DNA from 2 places in the Spirillospora sp. NPDC029432 genome. Region 1 is predicted to be linked to the other one. Evidence: riboswitches for the same ligand, from Rfam matches in the RefSeq annotation. Region 1 holds a riboswitch; the other holds the start of a gene.
What was found. Region 1 has a riboswitch for glycine ahead of gcvP (aminomethyl-transferring glycine dehydrogenase). Riboswitches for the same ligand answer to the same signal wherever they lie in the genome.
Positions count from the first base shown of each region.

Region 2: another riboswitch for glycine. It lies ahead of gcvT (glycine cleavage system aminomethyltransferase GcvT); the one in region 1 lies ahead of gcvP (aminomethyl-transferring glycine dehydrogenase).

Region 1 is NZ_JBEZWH010000059.1:3,183-11,866, forward strand. It holds gene AB0881_RS32340 (MerR family transcriptional regulator) at 1-147, shown strand, start outside; gene AB0881_RS32345 (bifunctional nuclease family protein) at 302-772, shown strand; gene AB0881_RS32350 (MerR family transcriptional regulator) at 1,069-1,677, shown strand; gene AB0881_RS32355 (flippase-like domain-containing protein) at 1,727-4,195, opposite strand; glycine riboswitch at 4,507-4,603, shown strand; gene gcvP (aminomethyl-transferring glycine dehydrogenase) at 4,783-7,662, shown strand; gene AB0881_RS32365 (tetratricopeptide repeat protein) at 7,958-8,684, shown strand, end outside.
Region 2 is NZ_JBEZWH010000030.1:44,042-52,725, reverse strand. It holds gene AB0881_RS23260 (WD40 repeat domain-containing serine/threonine-protein kinase) at 1-485, opposite strand, end outside; gene AB0881_RS23255 (L-serine ammonia-lyase) at 537-1,910, opposite strand; gene glyA (serine hydroxymethyltransferase) at 1,962-3,218, opposite strand; gene gcvH (glycine cleavage system protein GcvH) at 3,221-3,613, opposite strand; gene gcvT (glycine cleavage system aminomethyltransferase GcvT) at 3,633-4,754, opposite strand; glycine riboswitch at 4,930-5,025, opposite strand; gene AB0881_RS23235 (site-2 protease family protein) at 5,154-6,449, shown strand; gene AB0881_RS23230 (PLP-dependent cysteine synthase family protein) at 6,514-7,614, opposite strand; gene AB0881_RS23225 (hypothetical protein) at 7,686-8,579, shown strand; gene AB0881_RS23220 (ATP-dependent DNA ligase) at 8,602-8,684, opposite strand, start outside.

The DNA.
Region 1 (8,684 bases):
GACCAGGTGGTGGCGCCGCAGCTGCGCCGCCGCGACCCCGGCGCCCACGAGCGGGCCGCCGAGACGGCGCGGGAGATCGCGGCGCTGGCGATCCGGCTGCACGCGACCCTCGTCTCCGCAGGTCTGCGCGACAGCCTCGGCCCCTGATCCGGCGCCCCGCCGGGCCGCCGGCGGAGAAATCGGCGCGCTCCCGCCTCGACGCGGCGTCCGAGCCTGGGTGTAGTTTGGCTAGAGGGTTCGGTCGGGGATCGATCCGGGCACGGGTGACCAGACGAGCGAGGACCAGCAGCAGGGAGCCGCAGTGAAGCAGATGGAGGTCGTCGGCGTACGGGTCGAGATGCCCTCCAATCAGCCGATCGTCCTGTTGAAGGAGACGGAGGGCGACCGCTATCTCCCGATCTGGATCGGGGCGGTGGAGGCCACCGCGATCGCCTTCGCCCAGCAGGGGGTGCTGCCGGCCCGCCCGCTCACCCACGATCTGTTCCGCGACGTGCTGGACGCCCTCGGGGTGCAGCTGCGCACGGTCAACATCACCGCGCTGCGCGAGGGGATCTTCTTCGCCGATCTGGTGTTCTCCAACGGCGTGGAGGTGAGCGCCCGGCCGTCGGACTCGATCGCGCTGGCGCTGCGCACCGGCGCCACCATCTTCGCCAGCGAGGACGTGCTGGAGGAGGCCGGGGTCGCGATCCCCGACGAGCAGGAGGACGAGGTCGAGAAGTTCCGCGAGTTCCTCGACACGATCTCGCCCGAGGACTTCGGCCGGGCCGGCTGAGCCGGCGGCGGGCGGGCTCCGGCCGATCGCCGCACGGGTCGGCGCAGGTCCGCGGGCGGCTTCACGGCACCCGCGGCGCGGCCGTTTCCGGCGCGTCCCCGGGGGAAAGGAGTCCAAGTGGGCGCCCGGTGCGCAGTTTGCCCACGTGAAGCCGGTTCATCCGGGCATGCGACGCGCCGACGGTGAACGTTGACCACACCCTGACCGGCACCTACCGTGCTGGTGGAACACCCGTGGTGTAATTCGTCAAACCCCCTTGACGAAGCCCCGCGGGCTGATAGAAGCCGGAGGTCCGCGTGGCGGTGAGCAGCGGCGAGGGCAAGGCGACCCCCGAGAGGCAGGTGGCGTCTCGGCGTGCCGGGGAGCAGGGCCTGCTCTTCGACACCGAGGTGTCCGCACCGCCCGAGAACGTCGGCTACCGCGGGCCCACGGCCTGCGCCGCCGCGGGGATCACCTACCGCCAGCTGGACTACTGGGCCCGCACCGGCCTGGTGGAGCCCAGCGTCCGCGCCGCGCACGGCTCGGGCAGCCAGCGCCTCTACAGCTTCCGCGACATCCTCGTCCTCAAGGTCGTCAAGCGCCTACTCGACACCGGTGTCTCCCTCCAGCAGATCCGCACCGCGGTCAGCCACCTGCGCGACCGCGGCGTCCGGGACCTCGCGCAGATCACGCTGATGAGCGACGGCGTGAGCGTGTACGAGTGCACCTCGGCCGACGAGGTCGTGGATCTGCTGCAGGGCGGCCAGGGTGTCTTCGGCATCGCGCTGGGCCGTGTCTGGCAGGAGGTGGAGGGGAGCCTCGCCGAGCTCCCCGCTGAACGCGCGGCCACCGACGACGAGGACGAGGCCGGTGAGCACCCGCACGACGAGCTCGCGCACCGGCGCCGCGCCCGCAGGACGGGCTGACCCGCCCCCCGGCCCGGAAGGCCCGGAGCGCGGAGAGCGCGCCTAGGCGCTAGATCGCCTCCTTGCGCTGGAGGTAGGCGAACGCCCCCCAGCCCGGCAGCACCGGCAGCCACAGCGTCAGCAGCCGGAACAGCAGCACCGCCGAGGTCGCGGTCTCGGCGGTCAGGCCGGAGATCGTCAGCGCCACCGTCAGGGCCGTCTCGACGGCGCCCAGTCCGCCGGGGGTGGGCGCGGCCGAGCCGACCGCGTTCGCGGTCAGGAAGACGACCACGACCGCCGTCCACGGCAGCGAGCCGCCGAACGCCCGGATCGAGGCGTCCAGGCAGACCACGAAGCCCACGGTGAGCAGCAGCGTCCCGCCCAGCCCGGTGAGGATCTTGCGGGGCGACTGCAGCACGTCCACCAGCCGCGGGACGACCCCGGAGAACATGCTCTTGAGCCGGCCGGTGACGATCCGGCGGACCCGCGGGATCGTCAGCGCGACCCCGGCCAGCACCGCCAGCGCCAGCAGCACGATCACCACGGTCCGCGACGGCGCCAGGTCGCGGGTGGCGTTGCCGGTCGACCCGGTGACGAACCCGAAGACGATCAGCAGCAGGATGTGCATGACCATGCCCATCAGCTGCGACGCGCCCACGCTCGCCACCGCGGGCCCCGGCCGCACGCCCGAGCGCTGCAGGTAGCGGGTGTTGAGCGCGACCCCGCTGACCGCCGCGGGCGCCACCAGCTTCACGAACGAGGCGGCGACCTGCACGAGCACGGTGCGGCCCAGCGGCAGCCGTTCCGGGACGAAGCCCATCAGCATGAACGCGGCGGCCAGGTACGTGAGCGCGGCCGCCGCCAGCGCGAGCCCGACCCACCACCACTCGGCCCCGGCCACCAGCTGGATCGGGTCGACGCTGCTCAGCTGCGGGACGACGATGTAGGCGGCCACGGACAGCGCGACGATGCTGAAGATCGTCCGGGGCCGGAACCGCTCCAGCCGCACCGGCGGCGGCGCCTCGCTCTCCGGCTCCAGCCCGACGATCTGCTCCCGGATGCGGGTGAGCAGGTCGCGGTCGTGGCGCAGCATCGCCCGGGTGTCGCGGGAGAGCGCGACCCGCTGCAGCAGCGGCACCGCGCTCGCCAGCGCCTGCTCGCCGAGGACCTCGGCGGCGGTGCGGACCGCGCGCTCGGGGCCGACCCGCAGCGCCAGCGTGGTGAGCAGCTGGGCCAGGTCCAGGCGCAGCGCCAGGTCGCCGACCGCGATCTCGCCCGAGTTCAGCCCGGTCAGGTACGGCCGCCCCCCGGACGAGACCAGGATCGCCTTGCCCTCCAGCCTGCGGTGCGCCAGCCGGCCCGACTGGAGCCGCTTCAGCTGCTCCCAGACGGCGGCGAGGAGCCCGTCGGTGAGCTCCTCGTCGGGCAGGTCGTCCAGCCGGGTCCCGGGGACGTGCTCGTAGGCCATCAGCGCGGCCTCGGTGCCCACCTCGCACGTTCCCACCAGCCGGGGCGTGCGCACGCCCGCCGCGTCCACGGCGTACGCCATCAGCGACTCCTGCTCCAGCGAGCGGCGCAGCGAGCGGACGGGGCGGCGGGGCGAGGCCTCGCGCAGCCGGACCAGCCGCCACACCCGGTACAGCAGCCCGGCGGTCTGCAGGTCGCGGTCCAGGACCCCGACCTCCAGCTGCCAGCCGCCGTCCGGCAGCGCCGTCCCGGTGCCGTCGGTGGGGACGGCGCCGGGGGAGCGGGCGATCTCGACGCCGTACCGGCGGACCTCGTCGGCCTCGCCGGGCAGCTGCCGGGCCCGCACGGGCCGCAGCCCTAGCCGTTCCAGCGCGGCCATCACGGCCGGCCCGGGCGGCCGCGGGTTGGGCGTGCCGACCGCGTAGAGCGTGCCGTGGCCGATCGCGCGTCCTAGGAAGTAGGTGGCCGCCAGCGCCGACACCGACGCGTACGCGGCGGCGAGGCCGGTCAGCGCGACCAGCCCGATCATCGTCCAGGTGGCGGCCTGCCAGCGGGTCCGGCCGGCCATCCCGACCGCGCTGACGAACGCGATCACCGGCGCGATGTCGGTGTGCACCGGGGCGGTGTCGGTGCCGCCCCAGATCAGCGAGTCCAGCACCCCGCCGGGCGCGGTGGCCACCCGCAGGTCGTCCAGCAGCACGGTGATCACGAACGCGATCACGGCGGCCAGCAGCGCGATCGCCACGCGCGTCCCGTCCTTGCGGAACAGCCGCTCGACGGCGAACGCGACCGGGACGGCCAGCACCCCGAAGCTGGAGACCAGCGTGGCCAGCGTCAGCAGGAAGTGCGGGGCGTGCGCGGTGACCTCGAACACGTCGTTCTGCAGCCCGTGCGTGGTCTGCTGGGCGAACGAGACGAGCAGCATCACCGCCGCGAGCCCGGCGACCGAGGCGGCGAACCGGATCGCGTCGGAGGGGCGCCGGATCCGGTCGGGCCGGTCGGGCTCGTCGACGGGCACGGTGGTCACCGCGGCCGTGCTGGGCCGCACCCGCTCGTCGCGAGTCTGCGTCACGCCCTCGCCACCGTCCGGATCCGTCACTTCGATCAGCGTCCCTGGGCCGCCGGCGCGTCACCGGGTGCGGCGCCCGGCCGGTCCGATCGCACGTTCACGGAGAATCGCACGTTCACGGACATCTGTACCCTTCCGGCCCCCGTCGGCCCCCATGCCCCCCGGTATTCCCGCGGGCTTTGGGTATCGTACTGGCCGGGCACGCCCGCGCGATCACTGGTCGGCGCGCGGGTGATCGGCGTGCGCGCTCCTCCGGCGGCCCCGCGGCGATCGTTTCCGCGGTGGATTGGATACAGTTCCAGAAGGAACGCCGTCGACCCTGGGCGGGAGAGTTCCCGCGCAAACCAGCGCGGGGCGCCGAAGGGGCAACCCTCCCCGGAACCTCTCAGGCAAAAGGACCGCTCGGGCGAGGCACCTCTGGAAAGCAGGCGCGGGCTCCCTCGATGAGGGGTGCGGGCCTCACCGAAGGGGAAACCCCGTACCGCGGGCGAATCTCTCAGGTGCCGATGACAGAGGGGGAGACCGGCCGTCGGCCCCGCACGGGCCGCCGGTGGCCCTGAGCGACCTCAGCAGCCCAGGAGGCTCCCCAGATGACCGCCCAGTACTTCGCCCCCGTGGCGTCGCCGCAGCATCCCCGGTCCGCGTTCGCCGACCGGCACATCGGCCCGGCGCCCGACGACCATGCCCGGATGCTGGCGGCCATCGGCTACTCCGGCGCCGAGGCCCTGCTCGACGACGCGGTCCCGGCCGCGATCCGCACCGCCCGGCCGCTGGACCTGCCGCCCGCGCTGAGCGAGACCGCCGCGCTGGACCGGCTGCGCGAGCTGGCGTCCCGCAACACCGTGCTGACCTCGATGATCGGGTTGGGCTACCACGGCACGATCACGCCGGGGGTGATCATGCGCAACGTGCTGGAGAACCCGGGCTGGTACACCGCGTACACCCCGTACCAGCCGGAGATCTCCCAGGGCCGGCTCGAGGCGCTGCTGAACTTCCAGACCGTGGTGAGCGACCTGACGGGGCTGCCGGTCGCGAACGCCTCGATGCTGGACGAGGGCACGGCCGCCGCCGAGGCGATGACGCTGGCGCACCGGGCGTCCAAGCGGAAGGACCCGGGCACCTTCCTGGTGGACGCCGACGCGCTGCCGCAGACCATCGAGGTGATCAGGACCCGCGCGGTGCCGCTGGGCATCGAGGTCGTGACCGCCGACCTGTCCGGCGGGCTGCCCGAGGGCGACTTCTTCGGCGTCCTGCTCCAGTACCCCGGTGCCTCCGGCGCGGTGCGCGACCTGGCGCCCGTCAGCGCCCAGGCGCACGAGCGCGGCGCCCAGGTGGTCGTCGCGGCCGACCTGCTGGCCCTCACCCTGCTGCGGCCGCCCGGCGAGTCCGGCGCCGACATCGTGGTGGGCTCGGCGCAGCGGTTCGGCGTCCCGTACGGCTTCGGCGGCCCGCACGCCGGCTACATCGCGGTCCGCGAGGGCCTCCAGCGGCAGCTGCCCGGCCGGCTCGTGGGCGTCTCGGTCGACGCCGACGGCGCCGCCGCGTACCGGCTGGCGCTGCAGACCCGCGAGCAGCACATCCGCCGCGAGAAGGCCACCAGCAACATCTGCACCGCCCAGGTCCTGCTGGCGGTGATGGCCGCCATGTACGCCGTCTACCACGGCCCCGAGGGGCTGGCCGCGATCGCCCAGCGCGCGCACCGCCGGGCCGCCGAGATCGCCGCCGGGCTGCGCGGCGCCGGGATCGAGGTCGTGCACGGGTCGTTCTTCGACACCGTGCTGGCCCGGGTGCCCGGCCGCGCGGACGGGATCGTGCGGGCCGCCCGGGAGCGCGGGATCAACCTGCGCCCGGTCGACGCCGACCATGTCGCGATCGCCTGCGACGAGACCACGCTGCCCGAGCACGTCGCGGCCGTCCTGGAGTCGTTCGGCGCCGCCCCCGCCGAGGCCGGCGAGCTCCCCCAGGGCTTCCCGGACGCGCTGCGGCGCGAGAGCCCGTACCTGACCCACCCGGTCTTCCACGCGCACCGCAGCGAGACCGCGATGCTGCGCTACCTGCGCCGGCTGCAGGACAAGGACATCGCGCTGGACCGGTCGATGATCCCGCTCGGGTCCTGCACGATGAAGCTGAACGCCACCGCCGAGATGGAGCCGATCACCTGGCCGGAGTTCGCGAACGTGCACCCGTTCGCGCCGGTCGAGCAGGCCGCCGGCTACCTGGAGCTGATCGGCGAGCTGGAGGACCGGCTGGCCGAGATCACCGGGTACGCGAAGGTGTCGGTGCAGCCCAACGCCGGCTCGCAGGGCGAGCTGGCCGGGCTGCTGGCCATCCGCGGCTACCACGAGTCGCGCGGCGAGGGGCACCGGAACATCTGCCTGATCCCGTCGTCGGCGCACGGGACCAACGCCGCCAGCGCCGTGATGGCCGGGATGAAGGTCGTCGTGGTCAAGTGCGACGACGGCGGCAACATCGACCTGGACGACCTGCACGCCAAGATCGAGAAGCACGGCGGCGCACTGTCGGCGATCATGGTGACGTACCCGTCCACGCACGGCGTCTTCGAGGAGACGATCGTGGACGTGTGCGCGTCCGTGCACGCGGCGGGCGGCCAGGTGTACGTGGACGGCGCCAACCTCAACGCGCTGGTCGGCCTGGCCCGGCCCGGCGAGTTCGGCTCCGACGTCTCGCACCTCAACCTGCACAAGACGTTCTGCATCCCGCACGGCGGCGGCGGCCCCGGCGTGGGCCCGATCGGCGTGCGCGAGCACCTGGCGCCGTTCCTGCCCAGCCACCCGCTGCGCGAGGAGGCCGGTCCGGGGGAGACCGGCGTCGGGCCGATCTCGGCGGCGCCGTGGGGCTCGGCCGGGATCCTGCCGATCTCCTGGGCGTACATCGCGATGATGGGCCCGGACGGGCTGCGCGCCGCCACCGAGGGCGCGATCATCGGCGCCAACTACCTGGCGGCCCGGCTCGGCCCGCACTACCCGATCCTCTACACCGGCCGCAACGGCCTGGTCGCGCACGAGTGCATCGCCGACCTGCGGAAGATCACCAAGGAGACCGGGATCACCGCCGAGGACGTCGCCAAGCGGCTGATCGACTACGGCTTCCACGCGCCGACGCTGTCGTTCCCGGTGGCCGGCACGCTGATGATCGAGCCGACCGAGAGCGAGGACCTGGCCGAGCTGGACCGGTTCTGCGACGCGATGATCGAGATCCGCCGGGAGATCCAGCGGGTCGCCGACGGCGGGTACGACCGCGACGACAACCCGCTCAAGCACGCCCCGCACACCGCCGCGTGCCTGGTCGCCGAGGACTGGAAGCACCCGTACACCCGCGAGGAGGCGGCCTACCCGCTGCCCGCCCTGCGGGAGGGCAAGTACTGGCCGCCGGTGCGCCGGATCGACCAGGCGCACGGCGACCGCAACCTCGTCTGCTCCTGCCCGCCGCCGGAGGCGTTCGAGGACTGATCCGCCCGCGCGGGGGCGGCGTGACCGAACAGAAATGATCATGCCGCCCCTTTCCGGGTGTCGGCGCGGGACGCGCGCGCCGGCCGCCGATAGGCTGTGTTCCCCGCAGTCCCGGCCCACGGCGGCTCGCCGCCGTGACCGTGCCTGTGCGAGTGCCGCATCGCTTCGCGATCCCGCCCGGTGAGGACCGCCTCCGGCGTCGCCTCACCGGGCGGGTGACGCGCTCGTGCGGTGGCCGACGTCACTTCGAACAGGCTTAGGCTCGGGGCACCGACCCGACCCCCAGAGGCGGAGCATGAGCGAGACCCCGGACAAGGCCGGTGCGGCGGGCGGCGCGGCGGCCGATCCGTCCCGGCTGTGCGAGGAGGCCAGGCTGCTGGCCGAGGAGGGCGACCCCGGCCGGGCCGCCGGGCTCTTCCGGGAGGTGCTCGCCCTCGGCGACACCCCCTGCCGGGCCCAGGCCGCCCTCGGGCTGGCCGTCGTCCTCGACGACGGCGGCGACGTCGAGGCGGCCCGGGAGGCCGACCGGCTCGCCATCGCGACCGGCGACCCCGAGTACGGCGCGCGCGCCGCGTACCACCTCGCCCTCACCCACGAGCGGGCCGGCGAGCCCGCGGAGGCCGAGCCCGCGTGGCGGGTCGTCGTCGACTTCGGCACCCCGGCGTACCTGCCGCCGGCGCTGCTGGCGCTGGCCCGGCTGGCCGACGACGGCGGCGACTTCGAGGCCGCCCGCGGCCACTGGGAGGAGGCGGTCGCGACCGGCGACGCCGAGTACGGCCCGGTCGCCGCGCACGACCTCGCCCAGCGGCTGCTGGAGCGCGGCGAGGCGGCCCGAGCGCTGCGGATCCTGAACGCGGGCCTGAAGCTCATCGACCGGGAGAAGGCGCCGTACGCCCACGCCCGGCTGGCCGTGGCGCTGGGCATCGCCTACCTCGACCAGGCGATCGGCGCGTTCGGGGCGGCGCTGAACGACGCCGGCGCGGCGGCCGACGGCGAGGTCGGTCCGCTGGCGACCGAGCTGC
Region 2 (8,684 bases), on a different contig from region 1:
AGCACGTTCGCCGGTTTCAGGTCCCGGTGGACGACGCCGGCCCGGTGGATCGCCGCCAGCGCCGTCGCCACCGCGACCGCCAGCCGCTCCAGGGCGTCCGCGCCGTACGGGCCGCCGTGCTCGACGGCCCGCTGGAGGTCGGGACCGGGGACGAACTCGCTGACCACGTACGGGAGGTCCGCCTCGAGGTCGGCGTCCAGGATCCGGGCGGTGCAGAACGCCGCCACCCGCCGGGCCGCCTCGACCTCCTTGGCGAGCATGCCGCGCCGCCGCTCCTCGACGAACTCGCCGTGCAGCGCCTTCACCGCGACGCGGTCGCCCGCCGGGCCGTACGCCTCGTACACCACGCCCTGGCCGCCGGCGCCGAGCCGGCCCGCGAGCCAGTAGCCGCCGAGCTGGCGCGGGTCTCCGGGGACGAGCGGCGAGGCGGCCATGGCGTTCCTCTCGGGGGGCCGGGTGTTGATCTTCCCGACCTTCAGACGCACGGCGCGCCCCGCGAGTTGGCAGCGGGGCGCACGGCCCGGTTCACCCGATCGTCAGCACTCGATGACGTTGACGGCGAGGCCGCCCCGGGACGTCTCCTTGTACTTGTCGAGCATGTCGCGGCCGGTGTCCTTCATCGTCTTGACGGCCCGGTCCAGGGAGACGAAGTGGCGGCCGTCGCCGCGCAGCGCGATGCGGGTCGCGGTGATGGCCTTGACGGCGCCGACCGCGTTGCGCTCGATGCACGGGACCTGGACGAGGCCGCCGACGGGGTCGCAGGTCAGGCCCAGGTTGTGCTCGATGCCGATCTCGGCGGCGTTCTCCACCTGCTCGGGGGTGCCGCCGAGGACCTCGGTGAGGCCGGCGGCGGCCATGGAGCAGGCGGAGCCGACCTCGCCCTGGCAGCCGACCTCGGCGCCGGAGATGGAGGCGTTCTGCTTGAACAGGGCGCCGATCGCCCCGGCGGTGAGGAGGAAGCGGACCGCGCCGTCGTCGGAGGCGTTCGGGACGAACTTCGCGTAGTAGTGCAGGACGGCCGGGATGATGCCCGCCGCTCCGTTGGTGGGGGCGGTGACGATGCGGCCGCCGGCGGCGTTCTCCTCGTTCACGGCGAGGGCGAAGAGGGTGACCCAGTCCATGGCGTGCAGCGGGTCGGTGCCGTCCTCGGTGAGGAGGCGGCGGTGCAGCTGCGGCGCCCGGCGGCGGACCTTGAGGCCGCCGGGGAGCAGGCCCTCGCGGGTGCAGCCGCGGTCGACGCACGAGCGCATGACCCGCCACAGGTCGACCAGGCCGCCGCGGATCTCCTCGGCGGTGCGGCCGAACGCCCGCTCGTTCTCCAGCATCAGCGCCGAGATCGACAGTCCGGTCTCGCGGCAGTGGTCGAGCAGTTCGGCGGCGGTGTCGAACGGGTACGGCAGGACGGTGTCGTCCGGCTTGATCCGGTCGGCGCCGGCGGCGTTCTCGTCCAGGATGAAGCCGCCGCCGACCGAGTAGTAGACCTTGGAGCGGAGCTCGTCGCCGGCGGCGGTGTACGCGGTGAAGCGCATCCCGTTGGGGTGGCCGGGCAGCGACTCCTTGCGCTCGAAGACCAGGTGCTCGCCCACCACGAACGGGATGTCGTGCGAGCCGAAGAGCCGCAGCGCCCCGGCGGAACGGATCTTCTCCAGGCGGGCGTCGACGGTGTCGACGTCCACGCGCTCGGGCTTGTCGCCCTCCAGGCCGAGGATGACGGCCTTGTCGCTGCCGTGCCCCTTGCCGGTCAGGCCGAGCGAGCCGTACAGGACCGCCCGGACGGACGCGGTCTTCTCCAGCAGCCCGTCGCGGTGCAGGCCGCGCGCGAAGCGGTGGGCGGCCGCCATCGGCCCGCCGGTGTGCGAGGAGGAGGGGCCGATGCCGATTTTGAAGAGGTCGAAAACGCTGATCGCCATGAATCCTCCTCGGCGCCCCCTCCGCGCCGTCGCGAAGGGGGCGGGGAACCCCTACAGGCCGGGGTAGAGAGGGTGCTTGTCGGAGAGGGCCTTGACGCGGGTGGCCAGGGCGTCCTTGTCGAACGACGGCTGCAGCGCCAGGGCGATGACGTCGGACACCTCGGCGAAGTCCGCGGCGGTGAAGCCGCGGGTGGCCAGGGCGGGCGTGCCGATCCGCAGGCCGGAGGTGACCATCGGCGGGCGCGGGTCGTTGGGGACCGCGTTCCGGTTGACGGTGATGCCGATCCCGTGCAGCCGGTCCTCGGCGTCCCGGCCGGTCAGCTCGGAGTCGACCAGGTCGACCAGGACGAGGTGCACGTCGGTGCCGCCGGTGAGGACCTTGACGCCGGCCTTGGCGGAGTCCTCGGCGGTGAGCCGCTCGGCGAGGATCTTCGCGCCCTCGACGGTACGGGCCTGCCGCTCCCTGAACTCGCCGGACGCGGCGATCTTCAGCGCGACCGCCTTGGCGGCGATCACGTGCTCCAGCGGGCCGCCCTGCATGCCGGGGAACACCGCGGAGTTGATCTTCTTGCCGTACTCCTCGCGGGCCAGGATCAGCCCGCCGCGCGGCCCGCCGAGCGTCTTGTGCGTGGTGGTGGTGACGATGTCGGCGTGCGGGACGGGCGAGGGGTGCAGCCCCGCCGCGACCAGCCCGGCGAAGTGCGCCATGTCCACCATGAGCAGCGCGCCCACCGAGTCGGCGATCTCGCGGAACGCCGCGAAGTCCAGCTGCCGCGGGTACGCCGACCAGCCCGCCACGATCATCTTGGGCCGGTGCTCGGCGGCCAGCGCGGCGACCTCGTCCATGTCGACCAGGCCGGTCTCCGGGTGGACGTGGTACGCGACCACGTTCAGCATCTTGCCGGAGTAGTTGAGCCGCATGCCGTGCGTGAGGTGCCCGCCGTGCGCCAGGTCCAGGCCGAGGATCGTGTCGCCCGGCTGGAGCAGCGCGAAGTAGACGGCCGTGTTGGCCTGCGCGCCCGAGTGCGGCTGGACGTTCGCGTGCTCCGCGCCGAACAGCTCCTTGGCGCGGTCGATGGCCAGCTGCTCGGTGACGTCGACGAACTCGCAGCCGCCGTAGTAGCGGCGGCCCGGGTAGCCCTCGGCGTACTTGTTGGTCAGGACCGAGCCCTGCGCCTCCAGCACCGACACCGGGGCGAAGTTCTCGGAGGCGATCATCTCGAGCGTGGACTGCTGCCGGTCCAGCTCGGCGGCCACCGCCTTCGCGACCTCGGGGTCGGCGGCGGCCAGCGAGTCGTACAGGCCCACGGTCAGCCCTCCTCGGTCAGCTTGGCGTACGCCGCCGAGTCCAGCAGGTCGCCCGGCTCCTCGGAGATCCGGACCTTGAAGATCCAGCCCTCGCCGTACGGGTCGTCGTTGATGACCTTGGGCTCGTCGACCACGGCGGTGTTGACCGCGGTGATCTCGCCGCTGACGGGGGAGTAGAGCTCGCTGACGGACTTGGTGGACTCCACCTCGCCGCACGGCTCGCCGGCCTCGACCGTGTCGCCCTCGCCGGGCTGCAGCTCGAGGAAGACGATCTCGCCGAGGGCGTCGGCGGCGTGCGCGGTGATGCCGACGGTCACGATGCCGTCGCCGTCCTCACCGAGGCCCGACACCCATTCGTGCTCCTCGCTGTAGCGGAGCTGCTCCGGAACGCTCACGATGCTTTCTCTCCAGATCTCAGGAACGCTTGTAGAAGGGCAGATCGACCACGTCGACCGGCTCGCGCCTGCCGCGGACGTCCACGGCCAGCTCGCCGGACACCGTGCAGTCGACGTACGCCATGGCGATCGGCCTGCCCAGTGTGGGCGACGGGGCGCCGCTCGTCACCACCCCGCACGGCGTGCCGTCGGACGTGACCACCTCGTACCCCTTGCGGGGCGCGCGGCGGCCGCGCGCGACCAGCCCCACGAGCCTACGGCCTGGCGGGGTCTGCGCCTGCGCGGCCAGCGTGGCCTTGCCCACGAAATCGCCGGGCTTGTCCAGCTTGACGACCCGGCCGAGGCCCGCCTCGTACGGGGTGGTCTCGGCCGTCAGCTCGTTGCCGTACAGGGGCATGCCCGCTTCGAGGCGGAGCGTGTCGCGCGCCGAGAGCCCGGCCGGGACGACGCCCTCGACGGCGGCCAGCTCCCGCCAGAGCCGGACGGCGTCGGCGGCGTCCACGAACAGCTCGAAGCCGTCCTCGCCCGTGTAGCCGGTACGGGCGATGAGCGCGTCCACGCCCGCGACCTCGTCGGCGGTGATCGCGTAGTACTTCAGGTCGGGCAGCGGCGCGCCGGTGAAGCGGGCCAGGATGCCCTGCGCCTCGGGCCCCTGGAGGGCGATCAGGGCGTAGTCGGCGGACCGGTCGGTCACCCGCGCCTCGAAGCCGGCCGCCCGCTCGGCGAGGGCGTCCAGGACGACCGCGGCGTTGGCGGCGTTGGCGACCACCATGAACGTCTCGTCGGCCAGCCGGTACACGATCAGGTCGTCCAGCACCCCGCCGTCCGGCGCGCAAATCATCGTGTAGCGGGCCTTGCCGACGGCCATCGGCGACAGGTTGCCGACCAGGGCGTAGTCCAGCGCGGCGCCCGCCCCGGGCCCGTCCAGGAAGATCTCGCCCATGTGGGACAGGTCGAACAGCCCCGCGCCGGTGCGGACCGCGCGGTGCTCGGCGGTCTCGCTCGCGTAGCGCAGCGGCATCAGGTAGCCGGCGAAGTCGACCAGGTTGGCGCCGAGCTCCCGGTGCACCTCGTACAGCGGGGTCGTCCTGGGCGGCGGTCCTGGCGGTGTTCCGGTGGTGTCGGTGTTCTCGGCGGGCACGGGGTCGGCTCCTTCGTCGCGGGCGCGTGGGTCAATCGTCCCACCCGCACCGGGCGTGGTCTGGGCCTCCCCCTCTGTCATCGGCGCCTGAGAGCTTCACCCGTCCCGGGGGAGGGCTTTCACCTTCGGCGGGGGACGGCTCCCGTGGGGCGCGTCCCCGCTTTCCAGAGGTCGCCTGGTCCGTGCGGTCCGTGGGCCTGAGAGGTTCCGGGGAGGAGTTGCTCCTTCGGCGTCCCTGACCGGCTGCCAGGGACTCTCCCGCACGGGATCAGCGGCTGCCGCCAGGCTAGCAGCGCCGTCCGGTCCGGGGCCATGTGTGTGGATCGGTACGCGGTCGCGCCTACCGCGTATCACGTACCCTTGACAGGTCGTCCGAGATCGTCGAGGAACGGGGCACGCATGGGCTGGCTGGCGGGAGTCTTGATCCTGTTCTTCGGCCTGATGGCGTCGATCGCCCTGCACGAGCTGGGGCACTTCTCGTTCGCGAAACTGTTCCGGGTGCGCACCACGCAGTTCATGGTCGGCTTCGGGCCGACGCTGTGGTCGCGGCACAAGGGCGAGACCGAGTACGGCATCAAGTGGATCCCGCTCGGCGGCTACATCCGGATGATCGGGATGCTGCCGCCGCGCAAGGGGGACGCCTCCGGCCAGGTGCGGCAGATCAGCACGGGCCCGTGGCAGGGGCTGATCGAGTCGGCCCGGGGCGCGGCGCTGGAGGAGGTGCGGCCGGGCGACGAGGACCGCGTCTTCTACGCCAAGAAGTGGTGGCAGAAGCTCACGATCATGTTCGCCGGCCCCGCGATGAACCTGCTGCTGGCGGTGATCTTCTTCGCGATCCTGCTGATGGGCATCGGCACCCTCACCCCGCAGCCGGTGATCTCCACGGTCGAGAAGTGCGCCATCCCGGCGAACTCCAAGCTCACCGACTGCCCGCAGGGCTACACCCCGACCCCGGCCGCCGCGGTGGGCCTCAAGCCCGGCGACCGCATCGTCTCCTTCGGCGGCAAGAAGGTCGGCGAGTACTCCGAGCTCCAGGCCATGATCCGCGACTCCGGCGGCCGGACGGTCGCCATGGAGGTCGAGCGGGCCGGCAAGACCATCCCGCTCCAGGTGCCCATCGCCAGTAACAAGATGTACGACCTGGAGGACAACGACAAGGTCGTCACCGTCGGGTTCCTCGGCATCACCCCGCTCCAGGAGCGGGAGCGCAAGGGCCCGGTCGCGGTTGCCGACCACATGGCCGAGCTGACCGCGCACACCGCCGGGGCGCTGATCCGGCTGCCGCAGAAGATGGTCGGCGTCTGGGAGGCCGCGTTCGGCGGCGAGAAGCGCGACCCGAACGGGCCGATCGGCGTCGTCGGCGTCAGCCGGCTCGGCGGCGAGATCGCCGCGTCCCCGCAGCCGGTGCTCGACAAGGTCGAGATGTTCATCCTGCTGCTCGGCTCGCTCAACCTGGCGGTCGGGCTGTTCAACCTGATCCCGCTGCTGCCGCTGGACGGCGGGCACATGGCCGGGGCGCTGCTGGAGGCGATCAAGAAGTTCTTCGCCCGGCTGTTCGGCCGCCCCGACCCCGGGTACGTGGACGTCGCCAAGGCGCTGCCCGTCACGTACGTGATGGCGGTGGTGCTGATCGTCATGGGCGGGCTGCTGATCTACGCCGACCTGGTCAACCCGATCCGGTTCGGCGCGGGTTAGCGTCGCGCCGGCAGCGCGCTCAGGACGGCCCCGCTCAGGAGGGCTCGGCTCAGGACGGCCCCGTTCAGGACGGCACGGTGGGCGCCTCGCCCGTTGCCAGGAAGTGCTCCAGCGCCTTCACGTACGGCCCGATCTCGATGCCCTGCCCGGCCAGCCAGGCGTCCGAGCAGTAGGTGTGCGCGTACCGCTCGGCGCCGTCGCAGATCAGCGTGACCACGCTGCCGCGCTCGCCGCGCGCCCGCATCTCCGCGATCAGCCCGGCCGCGCCCCACAGGTTGGTGCCGGTCGAGCCGCCCACGTTCCGGCCGGTCACCGCGCGGGTCCAGCGCATCGCGGCGATCGACGCGGCGTCCGGCACCCGGATCATCCGGTCGATCACGGTGGGCAGGAACGACGGCTCGACGCGCGGCCGCCCGATGCCCTCGATCCGGGAGCCCGCCGCCGTGCGGGTGGCGTCGCCGTCCTGGAACGCGCCGTAGAACGCCGAGCCCTCCGGGTCGACGACGGCCACCCGGGTCTGGAAGCGCCGGTACCGCGCGTACCGGCCGATCGTGGCGGACGTGCCGCCCGTACCGGCCCCGACGACGATCCAGGACGGCTCGGGGAAGCGCTCCAGCCGCAGCTGCTCGAAGATCGACTCGGCGATGTTGTTGTTGCCGCGCCAGTCGGTGGCCCGCTCGGCGTAGGTGAACTGGTCCATGAAGTGCCCGTTGCACTCGCGGGCCAGCCGCCGCGACTCGGCGTAGATCGCGGTCGGGTCGGCCACCAGATGGCAGCGGCCGCCGTAGAACTCGATCAGCTCGATCTTCTCCGGGCTGGTGCGCTCGGGCATCACGGCCACGAACGGCAGCCCGATCAGCCGGGCGAAGTAGGCTTCGCTCACCGCCGTGGACCCGCTGGACGCCTCGATGATCGTGGTGTCCTCGCGGATCCAGCCGTTGGCCAGGCCGTACAGGAACAGCGACCGCGCCAGCCGGTGCTTCAGCGACCCGGTGGGGTGGACGGACTCGTCCTTCAGGTACAGGTCGATGCCCCACTCCGGAGGCAGCGGGAACACGTGCAGGTGCGTGTCGGCGCTGCGGTTGGCGTCCGCCTCCACCAGCCGGATCGCCTCGGCGATCCACGCCCGCCGATCCGGGTCGCACCGGTCCACGGCCTGGGTCATCGGCACCGTCCTTTCCGTCGGGAGCACGATATCCGCGCACGCCACAAGGCAAAATGGAGGCTGGGGTGATCATGTCGGAGTTCTTCACGCTGCGCATCGTCGACGCGGGGCGTGCGCCGCTGCTCGGCTTCTTCCTGGCGTTCATCGTCACGTTCGTCGTGACGCGGGTGAACGTCCGGCTGATCCGGGCCGACGTCCGGTTCTGGTTCAAGAACGTCCAGGCGGGGGACCTGCACATCCACCACGTCGTGTTCGGCGTGGTGCTGATGCTCGTGGGCGGGGTCGCGGCCATCGCCGTCCCGGACGAGTACGCGGGCTGGGACGTCACCGCGGCGGTGGTCTTCGGCGTGGGCTCGGCCCTGGTGCTGGACGAGTTTGCGCTGATCCTGCACCTCAGCGACGTCTACTGGACGGAGAAGGGCCGGGCCAGCGTGGACGCCGTGTTCGTGGCGATCGCGGTCACCGGCCTGCTGCTGCTCGGCGTGCGCCCGGCCGGCTTCGAGGGCCTGCAGCCGGATCTGGACGCCGACATCAGCCGCCCGCTGCTGGTCGGCGTGTACGTCTGCTCGCTGATCATCAACCTGGTGCTGGCCGTGCTCACCCTGCTCAAGGGCAAGATCTGGACCGGTCTCATCGGGCTGTTCCTGCCCTTCCTGCTGGTGATCGGGGTGATCCGGGTGGCGCGTCCCGGGTCGCCGTGGGCCCGCTGGCGGTACGCGCCGGGCTCGCGGCAGCACCGCGCGGCCGTCTACCGCGAGGCCCGGTTCCGCCGGCCGCTGATCCGCGCCAAGATCTGGGTGCAGGAGTTCATCGCGGGCCGGCACGACCTGATCCCGCCCGAGCTGCGGCACCGCACCCGGACGCTGGAGCGCCGCCGGCAGGTCAGGCGCCGCCCGTTCGACCACGCGCACCACGACCGCCGGAGCGAGCCGCCGTCGCCGGAGCGCCCCACCCGCCACAACTGAGACCGGCTCGCGGGCGACCGGGTCAGTCGAAGACCGGGGCGACGGCCCGCACGGTCTCGATCGTGTCGGCCTCCCCGGCGGACTTGTCGGGCCGGTACCGCAGCA